DNA from 3 places in the Paenibacillus sp. MABNR03 genome. Region 3 is predicted to be linked to each of the others. Evidence: riboswitches for the same ligand, from Rfam matches in the RefSeq annotation. Region 3 holds a riboswitch; each other region holds the start of a gene.

What was found. Region 3 has a riboswitch for cobalamin ahead of AAIH57_RS12000 (ABC transporter substrate-binding protein). Riboswitches for the same ligand answer to the same signal wherever they lie in the genome.
Region 1: it holds a riboswitch for cobalamin, as region 3 does, so the genes downstream of both, cobJ (precorrin-3B C(17)-methyltransferase) here and AAIH57_RS12000 (ABC transporter substrate-binding protein) in region 3, are expected to answer to the same signal.
Region 2: it holds a riboswitch for cobalamin, as region 3 does, so the genes downstream of both, nikB (nickel ABC transporter permease) here and AAIH57_RS12000 (ABC transporter substrate-binding protein) in region 3, are expected to answer to the same signal.

Annotation. Positions count from the first base shown of each region.
Region 1 covers NZ_JBCIYR010000004.1:445,782-451,444, forward strand. The annotation lists gene AAIH57_RS21750 (uroporphyrinogen-III synthase) at 1-631, shown strand, start outside; cobalamin riboswitch at 826-1,014, shown strand; gene cobJ (precorrin-3B C(17)-methyltransferase) at 1,402-3,279, shown strand; gene AAIH57_RS21760 (sirohydrochlorin chelatase) at 3,487-4,665, shown strand; gene cobK (precorrin-6A reductase) at 4,662-5,432, shown strand; gene AAIH57_RS21770 (precorrin-8X methylmutase) at 5,501-5,663, shown strand, end outside.
Region 2 covers NZ_JBCIYR010000008.1:29,606-35,268, reverse strand. The annotation lists gene AAIH57_RS26475 (ATP-binding protein) at 1-429, shown strand, start outside; gene AAIH57_RS26470 (response regulator) at 431-1,129, shown strand; gene AAIH57_RS26465 (alpha-glucosidase/alpha-galactosidase) at 1,236-2,537, opposite strand; gene AAIH57_RS26460 (AraC family ligand binding domain-containing protein) at 2,731-3,558, shown strand; cobalamin riboswitch at 3,640-3,829, shown strand; gene nikB (nickel ABC transporter permease) at 3,993-4,931, shown strand; gene nikC (nickel transporter permease) at 4,932-5,663, shown strand, end outside.
Region 3 covers NZ_JBCIYR010000002.1:747,436-753,098, reverse strand. The annotation lists gene AAIH57_RS12005 (FecCD family ABC transporter permease) at 1-968, opposite strand, end outside; gene AAIH57_RS12000 (ABC transporter substrate-binding protein) at 965-1,963, opposite strand; cobalamin riboswitch at 2,364-2,494, opposite strand; gene AAIH57_RS11995 (histidine phosphatase family protein) at 2,664-3,311, opposite strand; gene cbiB (adenosylcobinamide-phosphate synthase CbiB) at 3,302-4,282, opposite strand; gene AAIH57_RS11985 (adenosylcobinamide amidohydrolase) at 4,324-5,118, opposite strand; gene cobD (threonine-phosphate decarboxylase CobD) at 5,115-5,663, opposite strand, start outside.

The DNA.
Region 1 (5,663 bases), on a different contig from region 3:
GACGACAGGAATGGGGCTGGATGCCATTTTTGAAATGGCTGAAGATATGGACATCGCCGGACAACTGCTCGATGTTCTGTCCGAAGCTTCCATTGCGGCAAGAGGATACAAAACGGTCAATGCACTTCGCAAGCGCAAGCTCTCTCCACTGGTCCGGGATGATGATGGCAGTACGGACGGGCTGATCCGCGAATTTGCACCACATGACCTCGCAGGCAAAAAAGTCATGCTTCAACTTCACGGGGAGACTGCGCCGAAGCTGGTCGACTGGCTGGAAGAACAGGGTGCGAACGTAAGACAGGTTTTACCTTATCGCCATGTGCCGCCGGAAGAGGACGAACTGGAATTGCTTTTGAATGAGATTGTACAGCATGAGGTGGATGCCGTCACATTTACGAGTGGTCCCCAGGTACGTTTTTTGACAGCATATGCAGCTTCCCAGGGCAAGCTTGATCAGTTGCAGCAGGCTTTTCGTGAAGGTGTGATTCCGGCTTCTGTAGGCAAGGTGACGGCTAATGCCATGCGTGAAGAAGGCATTGAGGCACTTGTTGTTCCGGAGGAAGAAAAGATGGGAGCGCTCATCGTTGAACTGGGACGATTTATTGCTGCGACCCATGCAGATAAATCCTGAGAAGCAGAACCGGACATACGCCCTTTAAAGCATCAGGTAGGATCTTATGAGGGCTGCTTATATGGATAACTTAATTAAAGTTCTGATCCGTTATGGATCAGAACTTTTTCTTTTTAGTCTGAAAATAGAAGAATGGATAAGTATCATAAGCATGGACATTTTTTCCTGAGCGGTGTTATGATGAAACCACTATTATTCATGAAAACAAGCAAGGTGCTCTTGCGTGAAGCAAGAGGTAACAGGGAATCGGGTGCAAATCCCGAGCGGTCCCGCCACTGTAATGGGGAAGCCCTTTTCATCCAAGTCACTCGTATATTCGGGGAAGACAGAAAAGGAAGCTGATGATCCAGAGCCAGGAGACCTACCTTGCATTGTGTCACCGAACCCTTCGCGGAAAGGAGTGGTGTACGAAGAATCAGGAAACGGGCGAACAATCGGTTCGCCTGGCAGGCCTTTTTCGGCCATGCAGCCACAGGACCCTCCTCTGCAAGGGCCGTGGACTGTCTTCTTGAGTGTACGTACATGCGTATCCCATCCGTTATAAGGATGGGATTTTTTTGTTTTTTTTAAGAAGAAGGTTATGGAACCGGAAGTAATTGAACATGCCGCACAGGGAAATTTGGCCAAGCCTCCCTCTTCAATGTTTACAATCAGTCTGAATGAGGAGAGTGGATTATGCCATCAAGCCTAACTGCGGACTGGTGAAGTGATCATATAGAAGATTTTGACGTGCTAAGACACGGGACTGAGGATACGGAGGAGGAGAAGCAATGCAAGGTCAAGGGAAGCTGCTGATTATCGGATTTGGCCCGGGTGCGATGGAGCATATCACCACAAGGGCATTGGAAGCACTGCGGGAGAGCGAGGTCATCATCGGTTATAACACTTACGTTGATCTGATCAGGCCGCTCCTGGACGGTCAGGAGATTGTACGGACAGGCATGACCGAAGAGGTCAGCCGGGCGCAGGAAGCAGTCAGACAGGCGGAGATGGGTAAAATTGTGGCTGTAATCTCCAGTGGTGATGCCGGAGTGTACGGTATGGCCGGACTTGTGTATGAAGTGCTGATGGAGCAGGGCTGGAAGCCGGAGAGTGGTGTTGGCGTTGAGGTCATTCCGGGCGTATCCGCCATTCAATCCTGTGCCTCACTACTGGGTGCACCCGTGATGCATGATGCATGTACGATCAGTTTGAGTGACCACCTCACGCCATGGGACACGATTATTCGGCGAGTTGAAGCAGCTGCAGCGGCTGATTTTGTCATTGCTCTGTACAACCCTCGTAGTGGACGCCGCACACGCCAGATCGTCGAGACACAGGAGATGCTGCTTCGTTACCGTGATTCGCAGACACCGGTTGGGCTCGTAAAAAGTGCTTACCGTGAACGTCAGGATGTTGTGATGACCACGCTGGAAGACATGCTGAATCATGACATCGGCATGCTGACGACCGTGATCATTGGTAACTCCTCGACCATGATGTACGAAGGACTCATGGTCACACCGCGCGGGTATCAGCGGAAGTATACGCTGAATACCGCGGAACAGTCGCTCAGACCGCATGAGCGACTGCGCACGGAAGCCGAGCCATGGTCGCTCGGCGCCATGGAAGCCCGCTCTGCTGCCTCCGGCAAGGCAGCAGATTCGGGCCCGGTTCGCGCTGCGCAAGGCAGTGCGGACACGGCTTTGCAAGGGCAGCCGCGCGCAGACGCGCCTGCTGCCCAGCCTGCGGCAAGCCCGGCACGCAGCAGTGGCACCGCTGTGCTTGCCGCCGAGCGGCCCGCGGCGGTAGAACCCGCACCGCGTTCAGCCGCAGTGGAGCCGCGTGCAGATGCGGCTGAGCTGGCTGCCGAGGCACTGACGCGGCTCGCGGCAGGCGGCAAGCTCGCTGGCGGAGCAGCCAGTCGATGGCTGGATGCGGCTGCGCCGGGCTCGTTAGCCGGGACGCCGCAGCAGGTCACGGCAGCAGCGGTACGCACGACACCCGAGCCGGGACGCAAAGCGCCGCTGTTCGAGGTTGGCGTCTCGCCGGGCGTCGGCAATAAGAAGTTTACCGCAGCCCAGATGGCGCTGCTCGCGCAGTGTGCGAGTGAAGAAGGCGAGCTGGAGTACACGCCGGAACATCAGATTATTTTGCGAGTACCGACCTTTGAGCCGGATCAACTGGTAGAGGAGCTGCGCGCAGCGAACTTCATCGTGGTTCCGATCGGAGATGTCATCAAGGTGAAGGCTTGCGACTTCTGCAATATGGAGAAGGACGATGCTGTACCGATGGCCAATCATTTGCAGGCCATTATTGGCGGGATTAGCGCACCGAAAGAAACCAGTGTGGCCCTGAATGGCTGCGGCATGGCGTGTTACGGTGCCGTGCTGGAGGACATCGGAATTGTCTACCGCAAAGGCGGGTACGATCTCTTCCTTGGCGGCAAAAAGTTTGGACGAAATGCTCACCCTGCCCAGCCTGTAGCTGAGGGCATTCCAGGCGATCAGATCGGCGAGATTGTGGAACGGATCGTGGCGGAGTACAAGGAAAAGGGACATCCGAACGAGCGATTCCACAAATTTTTCAAACGTGTTGGGGTAATTCAGGGTTTCCGTCACGTAGATGCTCCCGTCACCGTGGAAGTAAACCCGGTATGTGGTGACTAGTAGTCATGTCATCGTCTGAGAAGCAATCGTTTTGACGACAGATGCCTATGTGATATTGGCGGTAGTTGAAATGCATTTTTTTCATATAGATCGAAATGATTGGGTAACGAAGTTGTCTTCCGATGAAGGCGCGTTCACCGAGCAAGCACAATAAAAAATGATGAGATGCCTGGTCTGTGGATCAGGCGGGGGAGGAAGGAATCAGAGATGAATGCCATTTTGTTGGTAGGACACGGCAGCCGTGATCCTGAGGGAAACCGGGAGTTGATGGAGTTTGCACGTGCAGTAGCGGAGAAAGCCCCGGAGAATACCGTAGTGGAGACCTGCTTTTTGGAGTTAACAAGACCAAGCATTGCCGAAGGGGTTACCGCTTGTGTGGATAAAGGGGCAACACGTGTCGTATTGGTGCCGATCATTCTGTTTGCTGCAGGCCATGCCAAAATTGATATACCTAATGCGATTGACCGGGCCAAGGCGCGTTATCCGCAGGTGGAATTTGTGTACGGACGTCCGATTGGCGTGCATGAGAAAGTGGTTCAAATTATGCAGACCCGTCTGCAGGAGGCTCAGCCTGTCCTTGTTGCAGCAGCTCATGGCGGCACAGCAGTAGCGGCTCCGCCTGCACCTGTCACGGATGAAGAGACAGCAGTGCTGGTGCTTGGCCGGGGAAGCAGTGACCCGGATGCCAATAGTGACTTTTTCAAAATGACCCGGATGCTGTGGGAGAAGCTGCCTTATAAATGGGCAGAAAGCAGCTTTATCGGCGTGACCCAGCCCTCATTCCCAGATGGATTGCAGCGCTGTTTGCTGCTTGGTGCGAAGAAGATTATCATTATGCCTTATTTCCTGTTCACCGGTGTGCTGATTAAACGCATTGATGAAATGACAGCAGAGTTTGCTGCTGCTCATCCCGACATTCAGGTCGAGATAGGCGGATATTTTGGATTCCATCCGCAATTGGTGGAACTGGTGTTGGAACGGGCGAATGAAGGCTTAAATGGACGGGTAGCGGCCAACTGTGACAACTGCCAATTCAGACTTGAGGCTGCCAAACATCATCACCATCACCATGATCACGATCAAGGACATGATCATGATCACGATCATGATCATCACCACGATCATCACCATCATGAGCACGGACATGATCACAGCCATGACCATCACGATCACAGCCATGACCATCACGATCACACACATGATCATAGTCATGACCACGATAACCATGAGCATGATCACCATGTTCATGACGATGAGTTTCAACATTCGCACCATGAACCTGAAGTTGCGTTAAGTGATCATGATGAAGAGGGGAATGGTAAAGAAAATACCTCGCCAGATCATGCTCAGATTGCTGCAGCATCGGAGCAGGTGAATCGCCCATGATCTTCATGTTATGTGGTACCAGTGATGCGCGCGAGCTTGCACTGCAGATTCAGCAGCAGGGGACGGACGTACTTACTTCGGTTGTAACTGACAGTGCGGCCAGTAGTCTAAACGAAGCGGGATTATCTGTTCGTACGGGCAGACTCACTGTGGAGGCCATGGTCGAACTTGTACGTGAGAAGGAAAGCCGTGCCATTGTGGATGCAAGTCATCCCTTCGCTGAGGAGGCCCACGCGAACGCGATGGAGGCAGCAAGACAGGCAGGAATTCCATATATCCGCTATGAGCGGACAGGACTGGCATATGATGACCATCCATTGCTTCATGTCGTGTCTTCCTATGATGAAGCAGCACTTAAAGCGAAAGAGCTTAAAGGTTCTGTCATGCTGACAACAGGCAGCAAGACGCTGCAAATGTTCACCAAGCACCTGCTCGGTGATCCGGATATTCGTCTTGTTGCCCGCATGCTTCCGCGCCTCGACAATATGGAGAAATGCGGAGAACTGGGTGTTGAACAGCGCAATATTATTGCGATGCAGGGACCCTTTTCCCGTGAAATGAACGAAGCGTTGTACAAGCATTATGCGACTACCGTTATGGTTACCAAGGAAAGCGGCAAGACCGGGGCTGTGGATGAGAAAATCCAATCTGCTCTGGAGCTTGGCATTCATGTCGTGCTGATTTCCCGTCCGGAGGCTGAATTCGGAACGGTGTTTGATCATTTTGAAGGCGTGCTCTCCGAGTTGAAGCGTGTATTGGTGCAGTAGAACACCCGAATAGTCCAAATTTGGATAAACCATTTTTGAATCACATTACATTGAAGGAGTGAGTGCAAATGGATTTCAAAACGGAATTTAAACCTCTGACCGTACAGCCTCAGGAAATTGAGGGGAAAAGCTTCGAGATGATTACCGAGGAGCTGGGAGAGCATCCCTTTACGGATGAGCAATACCCTGTTGTACAACGTGTGATTCATGCCTCGGCTGACTTCGAACTGG
Region 2 (5,663 bases), on a different contig from region 3:
CGCACCATTCGTGTGGATTTGCCTGAACAACCGTCATTTATATGTGGTGATGAAATTTTACTGGAACAAGTACTGGTCAATGTAGTCAGCAATGCCATTAAATACTCTCCTGATTATAGCGAGATTGTAATTACCGTTACGGTAGATGAGAACAATGCCAAGCTGACCATCGTGGTGGCCGATGCAGGTATGGGTATCCCTGATATAGATAGGGAGCGGATATTTGAAAAGTTTTACCGGTCGGAATCCTCCCGGCATGTTACAGGCACAGGGCTGGGACTGGCCATATGCAAAGGAATTGTCGAAGTCCACGGAGGAACGATTGGAACAGAGCCCAATCCAGGAGGCGGAACAAGAGTAAGCATCTGTTTACCAATGGAAGTGCCTGATGCATTATTTCCCTATATGGAACAAGGAGAGGTTGAGTAACATGACGTCACCGCAAGGCGCACGCATACTGGTTATAGATGATGAACCACAGATCCGCAAACTGTTGAAGGTGACTCTGCAGGCACATCAATTCGAAATTCACGAATGTGGAGATGGGGAAGAGGCTGTCATTCAGGCCAGTATCGTTCATCCGGATCTGATCGTTCTTGATCTGGGTCTGCCTGGAATGTCGGGAATGGATGTGCTGCATCGTGTCCGCGAATGGTCCCAGGTGCCCATTATTGTACTGACTGCGAAGGAACGCGAGGAAGACAAAATTGCTGCGCTTGACGGCGGAGCCGATGATTATGTAACCAAGCCGTTTGGCATGGGAGAACTGGTTGCCCGAATTCGGGTTGCACTCCGCCACGTGGCCAGAACAACGGATGAACCTGTACTGCGTTTCGGGTCCCTCACCATGGATCTGGCACAAAGGCAGGTGGAGCTGGACGGTTTGCCGATCAAATTAACACCAACGGAATACGACATGCTCAAGGTTCTTGCTTCCAACGCCGGAAAAATCATTACCCAACGCCAGCTGCTGCAGCAGGTGTGGGGCGGGCATCATCACGAATCGGATAGTCATTATCTGCGGGTCTATGTGGGTCATCTGCGCAAAAAATTAAAGGAGGATCCTACGCAGCCGCGGTTTATCCAGACCGAGCCGGGAATTGGCTATCGCTTTTTGCTTCAGGATTAGATTGAATAGTAATAAGGTGCATTCAATAAAAGCGCCGGAGCCTCCTGGGATTACAGAGGACTTCGGCGCTTTCCTGATCATCAAGTGGATAATACCTTCTTGGGCACTAGGAAGTGTATTTCGGTAACCAGTCGCCATGGGCCTCGATCAGTTCATCACACATGGCGACGATATCATCGATGGATAGTTCGGCGGCGGTATGTGGATCCAGCATGGCTGCATGATAGATATGTTCCTTTTTGCCCGTCATGGCTGCTTCAATGGTCAGCAGTTGGGTGTTAATATTGGTACGGTTCAATGCCGCCAGCTGCGGAGGCAGGTCGCCGATATAGGTTGGGCTAATCCCGGATCCGTCGACGAGACATGGAACCTCAACACAGGCCTCACGAGGCAGGTTGGTGATCAGTCCGGTATTCATTACATTTCCGCCGATTTTGTACGGACGGTCCGTTTCCATCGCTTCCATGATGTGCGAAGCGTATTCACGGCTGCGGGTATGTTCAATATTTTCACTGGCAAACAGCTTCTCGCGCATTTCCTTCCAACCTTCAATCTGGTTCACGCAGCGGCGCGGATACTCATCCAGCGGGATGTTGAAGCGTTCGATCAATTCCGGATAATTACGTTTGATAAAATAAGGGTGGTACTCGGCATTATGCTCGGAAGACTCCGTTACGTAGTATCCAAAACGATTCATCAGCTCGAAACGCACCATATCATGATGCTGTTCCTTCTGCTTCTCTCTCGCGAGGCGTTTAATCTCCGGATACAGGTCCTGGCCGTCCTTAGTCACTTCCAGCAGCCAAGCCATATGGTTGATGCCTGCAACTTTTGCGACTACGCCTGTCTGATCCATCCCCAGCGCCTCAAACAGATGGGGCACACATACCTGCACGCTATGGCACAGACCTACCGTTTTAATTCCTCCATGCACGTTCATGACATTGGTCAGTACGGCCATGGGATTGGTGTAGTTCAGGAACCAGGCGTCAGGGCACACTTCCTGCATGTCCCGGGCAAAATCGAGCATGACTGGAATGGTACGCAAATTGCGGAAGATTCCGCCAATGCCGAGTGTATCGGCAATCGTCTGACGCAGTCCGTATTTTTTCGGAATTTCAAAGTCCGTGATCGTGCACGGATCATATCCGCCCACTTGAATCGCGTTAATGACATATTTGGCACCGCGCAGCGCTTCTTTGCGGTCCGTATATTTTTTTACAGCACAACGGCTTCCGAGAGAACGACCCATACTGGTCAGCAGTCGCTCCGAATCATTCAACCGCTCGGCATCGATATCATACAAGGCCAATTCAAAATCCTGCAGTGCTTCGGTCATCATGACATCACCCAATACATTTTTGACAAAAACGGTGCTGCCCGCACCGAGAAACGTAATTTTGTTCATCTCAAGTCCAGCCTCCCTGAATAATGGTGTACCCCAACTATAGGCCGATTCGGTATGTATAACTATGGTTCAACCTCTCTCAAACATGGCATAATCCCATTTTTAGTATCGCTTTCAGCTGATATTTCCCTGGTTCACCTGTTATAATTTAAAATGAGAAAAAAGGATACGGGTGAAGGGAAGGAGTGGAAGGATGACACCGATTGAGTTTAATGTGCTGCCCATGGACTGGACGCAGATGGAGCTGGTGCTGTTGTTTTTCGGCTGGCAAGCCTGCGATCCTTCTCATTATTGGGGTCCAGGGGTGCGAGATTCCTATGTGGTTCATTACATTCATGAGGGATGGGGAACGGTTCATATGGAGGATAAGGAATACCGGCTGACCCAGGGTCAGGGCTTCGTCATTCTCCCGGATACCATTATCCATTATGAGGCCGATGCGAAGGAGCCATGGACGTACTCCTGGTTCGGGTTTAAGGGCGTCCATGCCAAGACATTCATGCAGCGGGCAAAACTGAGTCCGGCACATCCTGTATTTGATGCCAGAGATCCTAAGGTAATAGATGGTTTGTATGCAGACATGACTCAGGCCTCATCACGCAATGGCGGAGATGTATTTAGCCAGAGTCTGTTATACCGGTTAATTGCCGAACTGATATCCTCCTCACCTGAAGAAGAGAAGACGCGGCGTCCCCTGTCCACCAAGGATGAATACATCAGGCAAGCCGTCCAGTTCATGGAGAACAGGTACAGCCAAAAGACTTCGATCCTTGATATTGCGCAGTCCGTGCGTTTGGATCGTACATATCTGTCCGGTCTTTTTAAGGAGAAGTACGGGAAGTCGCTGCAGGCATTCTTTCTCGAATACCGGATGAATCGTGCGGCAGAGCTGCTGCAAAGTTCAACGTTATCCGTAAGCGAGGTTGCCCATTCGGTGGGCTACACGGATCCGCTGTTATTTTCCAAGATGTTCAAGCGAGTGACAGGAGTGTCCCCCAAGGGATCAAGAGAACGAGGTTAGCCTGCAGAGCTGTTTCAAATTTGAATAAAAAGTTTTGATCATTATCCGTGAGCCAGCTATACTGGTACAGAATGCAATTCAATTGAATATGTGGAACTAGGTGCTTTACCCTCGGGTAGAAGCTTAATAGGGAAGACCGGTGTAATACCGGCGCGGTCCCGCCACTGTAACAGAGGAGTCAGGCAGCGTTATGCCACTGGTTTAGGCCGGGAAGGTGCTGCAATGACGAGGATTCTGGAGCCAGGAGACCTGCCTAGTTTAACAACACAGTAGTACCCTACGGGAGATAGGAAGGTGTTTAGAGAGCATGATTTTTCTGAAAATCTGTTTATTTAAGACGTCCTTTTCCGGTAATACGGAGAGAGACGTCTTTTTTGATATGCAAGGACAAGTCACTGTGTATTGATGGAGATTGGGGAGAGGGCGTCAGACATGTGAGTAGATACATTGTTAAAAGATTCATTCAACTGGCAGCCGTGTTATTCGGCATTACGTTTTTGACGTTTCTGCTGACCTACCTGTCTCCGGGGGACCCGGCAAGGCTCATGCTCATGTCCACGGGGGTCACTCCGTCTGACGAATTGGTTCAGCAGGTACGCGTTCAGCTTGGGTTGGACCAACCGTTTTGGATCCGCTATGGAACCTGGTTAGGACATGTGTTTACCGGGGATTTCGGAATGTCCTACAAATACGACAGACCCGTTCTCGACATCCTGTTGTCCAGGCTTCCGGCTACACTTCGGCTAACAGGAAGTGCCCTGCTTCTGGTCATTCTCATTTCATTTCCGCTGGGTATCATGTCTGCAGTCTACAGAAACAAAGTGCTGGATTACGTCATTCGCCTGTTTTCATTTGCCGGATTGTCCATGCCCAGCTTCTGGCTGGGGATGCTGCTCATGTTGGTGTTTGGCGTACAGTTTAAGCTGCTGCCCGTCATGGGAAGTTCGGGATGGAACAGCTTGATTCTGCCGGCATGCACACTGGCTTTGCCTCTGGTCGCCCAGTATGTCAGGCAGATCCGTACGGTGATTCTGGAAGAGATGTCCCAGAGCTATGTAACGGGGGCAAGAGCCAGGGGTGTGAAGGAGAGAGTGATCATGATGCATCATATTTTACCTAATATATTGCTGCCCATCGTTACGCTCATGGGTATGTCCACAGGCGCACTGCTCGGAGGGGCAGCCATTGTTGAAAGTTTATTTGTGTGGCCCGGGGTAGGGCAGATGGCGGTCGATGCCATATTTACAAGGGACTATCCCCTGATTCAGGGTTACGTCATCTGGATGGCGACGATCTACGTATTGCTGAATCTGATCGTTGATCTGTGGACACACCTGCATGACCCAAGGATTCGACTGGACGTGGATATATAGATGAGAAAATTCAGGCTTGTTTGGACACAGCACCGCTGGTTTGGGTTCCTGTTCTCATTGACCATCCTCTGGGTTATTCTCGCGATGGTTGCGCCGCTGCTTGCCCCGCATGATCCACTGGCAACGAACTTTGCCAAGGTGCTGCAGCCAGCCAGCGCCGAATACCCGCTTGGAACCGATCAGCTTGGTCGCTGCGTGTTATCCCGTCTCCTATACGGGGCGCGCACTTCGCTTCTGCTTACATTCATGATGATCGGTATTGTATTTGTACTCGGCGTGGCGATTGGTGTGATTGCGGGTTTCGCTCGTGGTCTGATCGACACGATTCTGATGCGGTTGTCCGATACGCTGATGGCCTTTCCGGGATTAATCTTCGCCATAGCGGTGGTAGGGATGCTGGGACCAGGATTATTTAATACGGTTATCGCTCTTGCGGTTGTCTGGTGGGCGAAGTATGCACGACTGGCAAGAAGTCTGGTGATCTCACTTCGGCAAAAGGAATATGTTGCTGCTGCGGCATTTAGTGGTGCGAGGCAGATTCAGATCATCACAAAAACAATCCTGCCCAACATGCTGTCTCCCCTCATTGTCATGGCAATGATGGATGTGGGCGGCATGATGCTGTCCATCTCGGGCCTGTCGTTTCTGGGATTGGGTGCCCAGCCACCTGAACCGGAGTGGGGGGCGATGCTGAATGAAGGCAGAAGATATCTGCAGACGGCCCCATGGCTG
Region 3 (5,663 bases):
ACCACACCCAGCGGAATTTCGGTCGGTGCCAGCAAGGAGCGGGCAATCGTATCAGCCCATACCATGAAGATGGCTCCACCAATGGCGGACAAGGGTACCAGCAATCGATAGTCAGGCCCCACAAGCAGCCGAAGAATATGCGGAATCACCAATCCAACGAATCCAATAACGCCGGATACGGAGACCGCTCCTGCGGTAAGAAGTGTTCCCACAGCAAGCACGGACAACTTCAGCCGATCGACTCCAACCCCAATATGCGCAGCCTGCCGTTCCCCCAGAGCAAGGACATTCAATGAACGTGCACGGCTCCAGAGGAAAATCAGGCCCAGCAGAAAATACGGGAAAAGGATGGCCGTATACGACCACCCACGCAGAGCCAGACTTCCCATCGTCCAGTATATAATTTCATTAATCGTCTGTTTCGACATGGTCGACAGGAAGGAGACCACCGCTCCCAGAAAACTTTGCATCACCACACCAGCCAGAATCAGGCTGTGCGTCGGTATTTTGCGCCCTTCACGAGCCAGGGCAAGTACAAACCACAACGTGAGTACGCCCGTCAGAAACGCAACAAGCGGCAAGGTCCAGATTCCGATCAGTGCGTACTGCAATCCGAAGAAAATCAGAAAAGCTGCCCCCACCGATGCACCGGACGATACGCCCAGGGTAAACGGATCTGCCAGCGGGTTACGAAGAACCCCTTGAAATCCCGCTCCGGCGATTGCCAGCGATGCACCCACAAGCACGGCAAGCAGCACGCGCGGGAAACGAACCTTCCATATAATCTGCTCGGCTGACGTACTCCAGTCGGGCGTGATCCAGTCTCCGATCCATGGCATGTGATGAAGCAGAATGCCTGCAATGTCACGGACAGGCAGAGCCACCGAACCGATGCCCGTACAGATCAGCACGGTCAGCACAAGCAGCAGAATTCCGGCTGTTCCGTACACTGCCAGCTTTTTACTCATTGGAACAGATCAGGATAGATCGCTTTGGCTACAGCTTTCAAACCTTCCGTTACGCGTGGTCCCGGACGGCTCAGCAGGTTGGCATCCAGGCCAATGACTGCGTCGTCTTTCACAGCTGTAATTTGATCCCAGCCGCTGCGCTCTTTGATGATTTGATCCAATGTTTTGGAGTTTTCATCAATGACATCGTTCGCGTACAAAATCACATCCGGATTGGAAGCAATAATGTTCTCTTCGTTAATTTCATTCCAACCTTCCAGGTCGGAAGCAACGTTGATCCCACCGGCAACAGTGATCAGTTCGTCCATGAACTCACCTTTACCTACCGTCCAACCTGGGGAGAATTCAACGTAAACATTTTTCTTCTCTTCCGGCTTAACAGCCTTCACCGCTTCAGTTACGTCCGCCACATCCTGTTTCATCTTGGTGATGAGCTCCTGTGCCTGCTCCTGATGATCCGTGATTTTGCCAAACGTTTCGATGTTGTTCATTACATCGTCTACCGATTTGGGATCGGTTTTAAAAATGGTGATACCCAGTTCACGCAGCTTTTTCACGGCATCTTCGCTCATTGAGATACCTGTAAATACGATGTCTGCTTCAGCAGCAATGATAGACTCTTCGTTTGGCTTCGAGACGCCGCCCATTTTCGCTTTGGTTGTTGCGGCTTCAGGATAATCATCATAGTCGGATACCCCTACAATCTGCTCGTCCAGCCCGAGTGCGAACAGCGTTTCGGTTTCTGCCGGGGATACGGATACGATTTTGGCTGGCGCTTGCTCAAACGTAAAGGATTCACCCGTCGCATCGGTTACCGTCAGTGGATATTGTGTTTTGAGATCCGTCTGCTCCTGGCCTTGGGATTGCTCCTGTGCCGGCTGCTGTGAAGCACCTGTGCCCTCGTTAGTTGTTGCGTTGCCACATCCGGCCAAAGCCAGTGCGAGTGCCGCTGCACTCAGCAGTGACGCTACGTTTTTCCAATTTTTGATATTCATGTTGTTCATTCTCCCCTTCTCTATGTTCTCTCTTAAGTAGTGATCCTGACCGTTTCCCCTGAATTTGTGTTCCTAAATAAAATGACCCTAGAAAACCACACTAGGCCACTACGATTGCAGTACCATCTTCCGATCGCTGTTATCCCCAGATTTTTTTTGATTCTCTCTTATTAACGTGAAAATCCGGGGATAAAGGCGAGCGCTACGCTTCTCCAGATTGGTTCTGCACTCTTCGTTACGTGTGAATATTTCGGTTCATCCTATATGAACAAAAAAATCCCCGATCCTTACGCCAGGATCAGGGATGACGTCTCGCATATGGCGATCTGCACATCTTCAGCGTAACCACTGTACATGCGCATAGAACTGCCCGAAACGCTGTCCTTTCCTCGAAGGAACACCGGTTTGTACGTCCAGGGCAGGTAACCTGACTTACAGGACTACTCGTCCTGATTTACAGTGGCGGGACCGTGCCGGATTCACACCGGCTTCCCTATTTCACCCGTTGTGCCGTTCATCGCTCATAAAAATCGATGACATTTGATACATGCACACGGGACCCGTGGTCGCTGATATTGTAACCATTCAAGTGAGCATATCGCATCCGTTAGCACTTATGTGCATAACCAAAGATGTATCCATGCTGAAGTCACACTTCTGTTGTGATTATAGGTTATATTGCACATCCTTACAACCCGATTCATGGAAAAGACACCCTGCTTGATACCCAGCTGTTTTTGCTTTTTTCCAGCCGAACCTTAATCGCTTGCCCCGGAATAACCTGTGTGTCCCAGAATCCCAGTTCCGGTATGAGACGTGATACCGCATAACGAATTACGCCGCCATGGGTAACCACGGCTATCGCCGGAACCATATTTTCTCCGGAATATACCTCTGGCGAAGCGGACAACAGGCAATCCGTCAGAAAGGAGTCAATCCTCGCAGTAAAAGCCTGCCAAGGCTCGCCGCCCGGTGGCGTCACATCCTGCGGTGCATCAATCCAATCCCGGTAGTGCGGGTTGTCCTTGAGCTGATCGTAAGTCAGCCCTTCCCATTGCCCAAAATCAATCTCACGCAGACGCGGATCAAGCTGTGCTTGTCCTGCTTGCACAGGCGCGATTCGTTGCATGGTCTGACGGCAGCGCAGCAGATCACTGCAATACAGCGCATCCCAAGTGATCGCGCTGATCGACTCGCGAAGCGAAGCCAGTTCCCGCTCTGCATCCGGCAGAAGACCGATATCGGTATGTCCGAGATATCTTTTTTCAACATTCCAAGACGTTGTACCATGACGGATAAACACAATATCCCGTATTTCAGTTCCATGCTGTTCACAGTCTAATTCCACCACTGTGCGCCTCCTGCTGCCCAGATTACGAGTGCTGTCAGCCAGCATAACAGCACAAAGGCCCCCGCCGACCAAAACATCAAACGTGTGGTGCGCACGATATCCTCTGCTTCCATCAGCCGGGTCTGCTCGCCCATATAGGCTCGAAAAGAAGCCACGCCATGGTAAACGTTGTGTCCGCCAAGCCTGATGCCCAGAGCTCCCGCAACCGCCGACTCCGGAAATCCGCTGTTTGGGCTCGGGTGCAATCTGGCATCCCGGCGTACCATGCGTGCTGCGCCTTTTGCATCCAGCCTCATGAACCATGCTCCCGTTATCAGCAGCAAGGCGGTAATCCGTGCGGGAATCCAGTTCGCCCAGTCATCCAGACGCGCGGATGCCCAGCCGAGATGCATATATTTTTCATTTTTATAGCCGACCATGGAATCCAGCGTATTCACGGCCCGATAAGCCATCGCCAGCGGAGCACCGCCAATCAGGGCATAGAATAGCGGAGAAACGATGGCATCCACAATATTTTCCGCTACCGTCTCCACCGTTCCCCGCACCACCTCCGGTTCATCCAGATGAGCTGTATCACGCCCTACGATCATGCCGAGTGAACGTCTCGCCGCAGGCCAATCCTTTTGACTCAGATGACGATACACTTCCATGCCTGCATCTTTCAGTCCTTTGGACGCAATGGTGGTGGCAATCAGTACCACTTCAGCTGCAGCTGCAACCAAGGGATGAATGAGTCCAAGTATGTATACCACTCCCCAAGTAAGCGCAAAGGAACCACCCGCAATGACTATAGGAAACAGGACCCCAGCCCGTTTAAGGCCCTGATCACTGCTCACTCGTTTTCTGATCCCCCGCTCCAGTGCAGAAATCCCCTTTCCCATGCCGATCACCGGGTGGGGAATCCAGCGCGGGTCTCCAATGAAGCGATCCAGTATGTATGCCGCCAAAATAATCCAGGCTCCTGTCATTCCAGTCCAGATTGGCCAGCCCGCCAATTGACTCAGAGATATCATCGCTTGCTATTCCTCTCTTTCCACGCCTGACCGGTTTGCAAACTTTCAGTAATGGAGTCATACACCAGCCGCCCGATCGCTGCTCCAATCACCGTAGCCGTTCCCGCGTAGGAAATCAGTGGTTTTTCCCCCACCTGACTTGTGGCGAGCACGATCGCATCCGTTGTCGTTCCGGTTGCCGTTAGCCCGTTCTCGGCATCCACCACACCATAATCCGCGAGCGCTGCCGTTTTGGCTTCCACGGCTGTCTGAATGGCATTAACCATTGCTCCGGGCGTCATGTAGCCGTTCATCCATAACATGATATTAATCGTTCCGGGCGTATAGGGCAGGCCAGAAACTTCACCCGGTTTAGTTATGTTCCCCGCCGCATCAAACACCGTTCTTGCAGAACCAGCACGCGCAGCATTCGAAACCCCGGCTGTGGTACAGCACAAGATCCCTGCTTCATCGCCCATATATTCCTGAACGGAAGTGTGCGCAAGCTTAACCGCTGTCAGTAATCCGGCACATGCAGCTGTACGCTCCTCCCATCCCATCAGGAAGTCTGTAATATCACGCTGTGGGTCATCACAACGATAATGCTTGTCCACATAAATATTGAATATGCGATCCAGTTCAATCATCCCACCGCCGTACACCGCACTGGAAATGGCGTTTACCCGATTAGGGATGGATGATCGAATATGACGCTCATGCGCACGGATGGTTAGCCCCGGCCATGCAGCAGAACGATATTCGTCTTGTTCTGCTTTCGCATGGGTATAGTACTGGAAAAATGGCAGCGTCATGGCTCCGTCCCCCCTGCCGTCATTCCCGGTATCGTTTGTCCGATGATACCTTTAATTTCGTTCACCAGACGAAGATTCGACGTCGTGTCCTTGACCGCCAAACGGATATGTCTTTCTTCAAGTCCCGGGTACATGGCACAACTGCGAATCAGAATACCGCGTTTCCCAAGAGCCGCCTGCATGGTTGCCGCTGTCCACGGCTGCGGCACACGGGCCAGTATGAAATTCGCTTCTCCGCGTGTCACGTCAAATCCACAAGTCTCCAGGCCGGACGTCAACTTCTCTCGTTCAAGCGAAACCTGTTCCAGTGTATCCCGTTCAAAGGCTTCCCCACTGCACAGACAAGCTTCTCCCGCGATCAGTGCCAGTCCATTGACACTCCAGGTCACCTGTTTCTCCGTCATCGCACGAATCAGATCCGGACGACCCATCGCGTAGCCCAGCCGAAGGCCAGGTATGGCATAAAACTTGGTCATCGAGCGAATGATGATGACCTGTGGATATTCCTGTAATCGGGAGGCCAGGGATTGCCGCCGTGCTTCAGG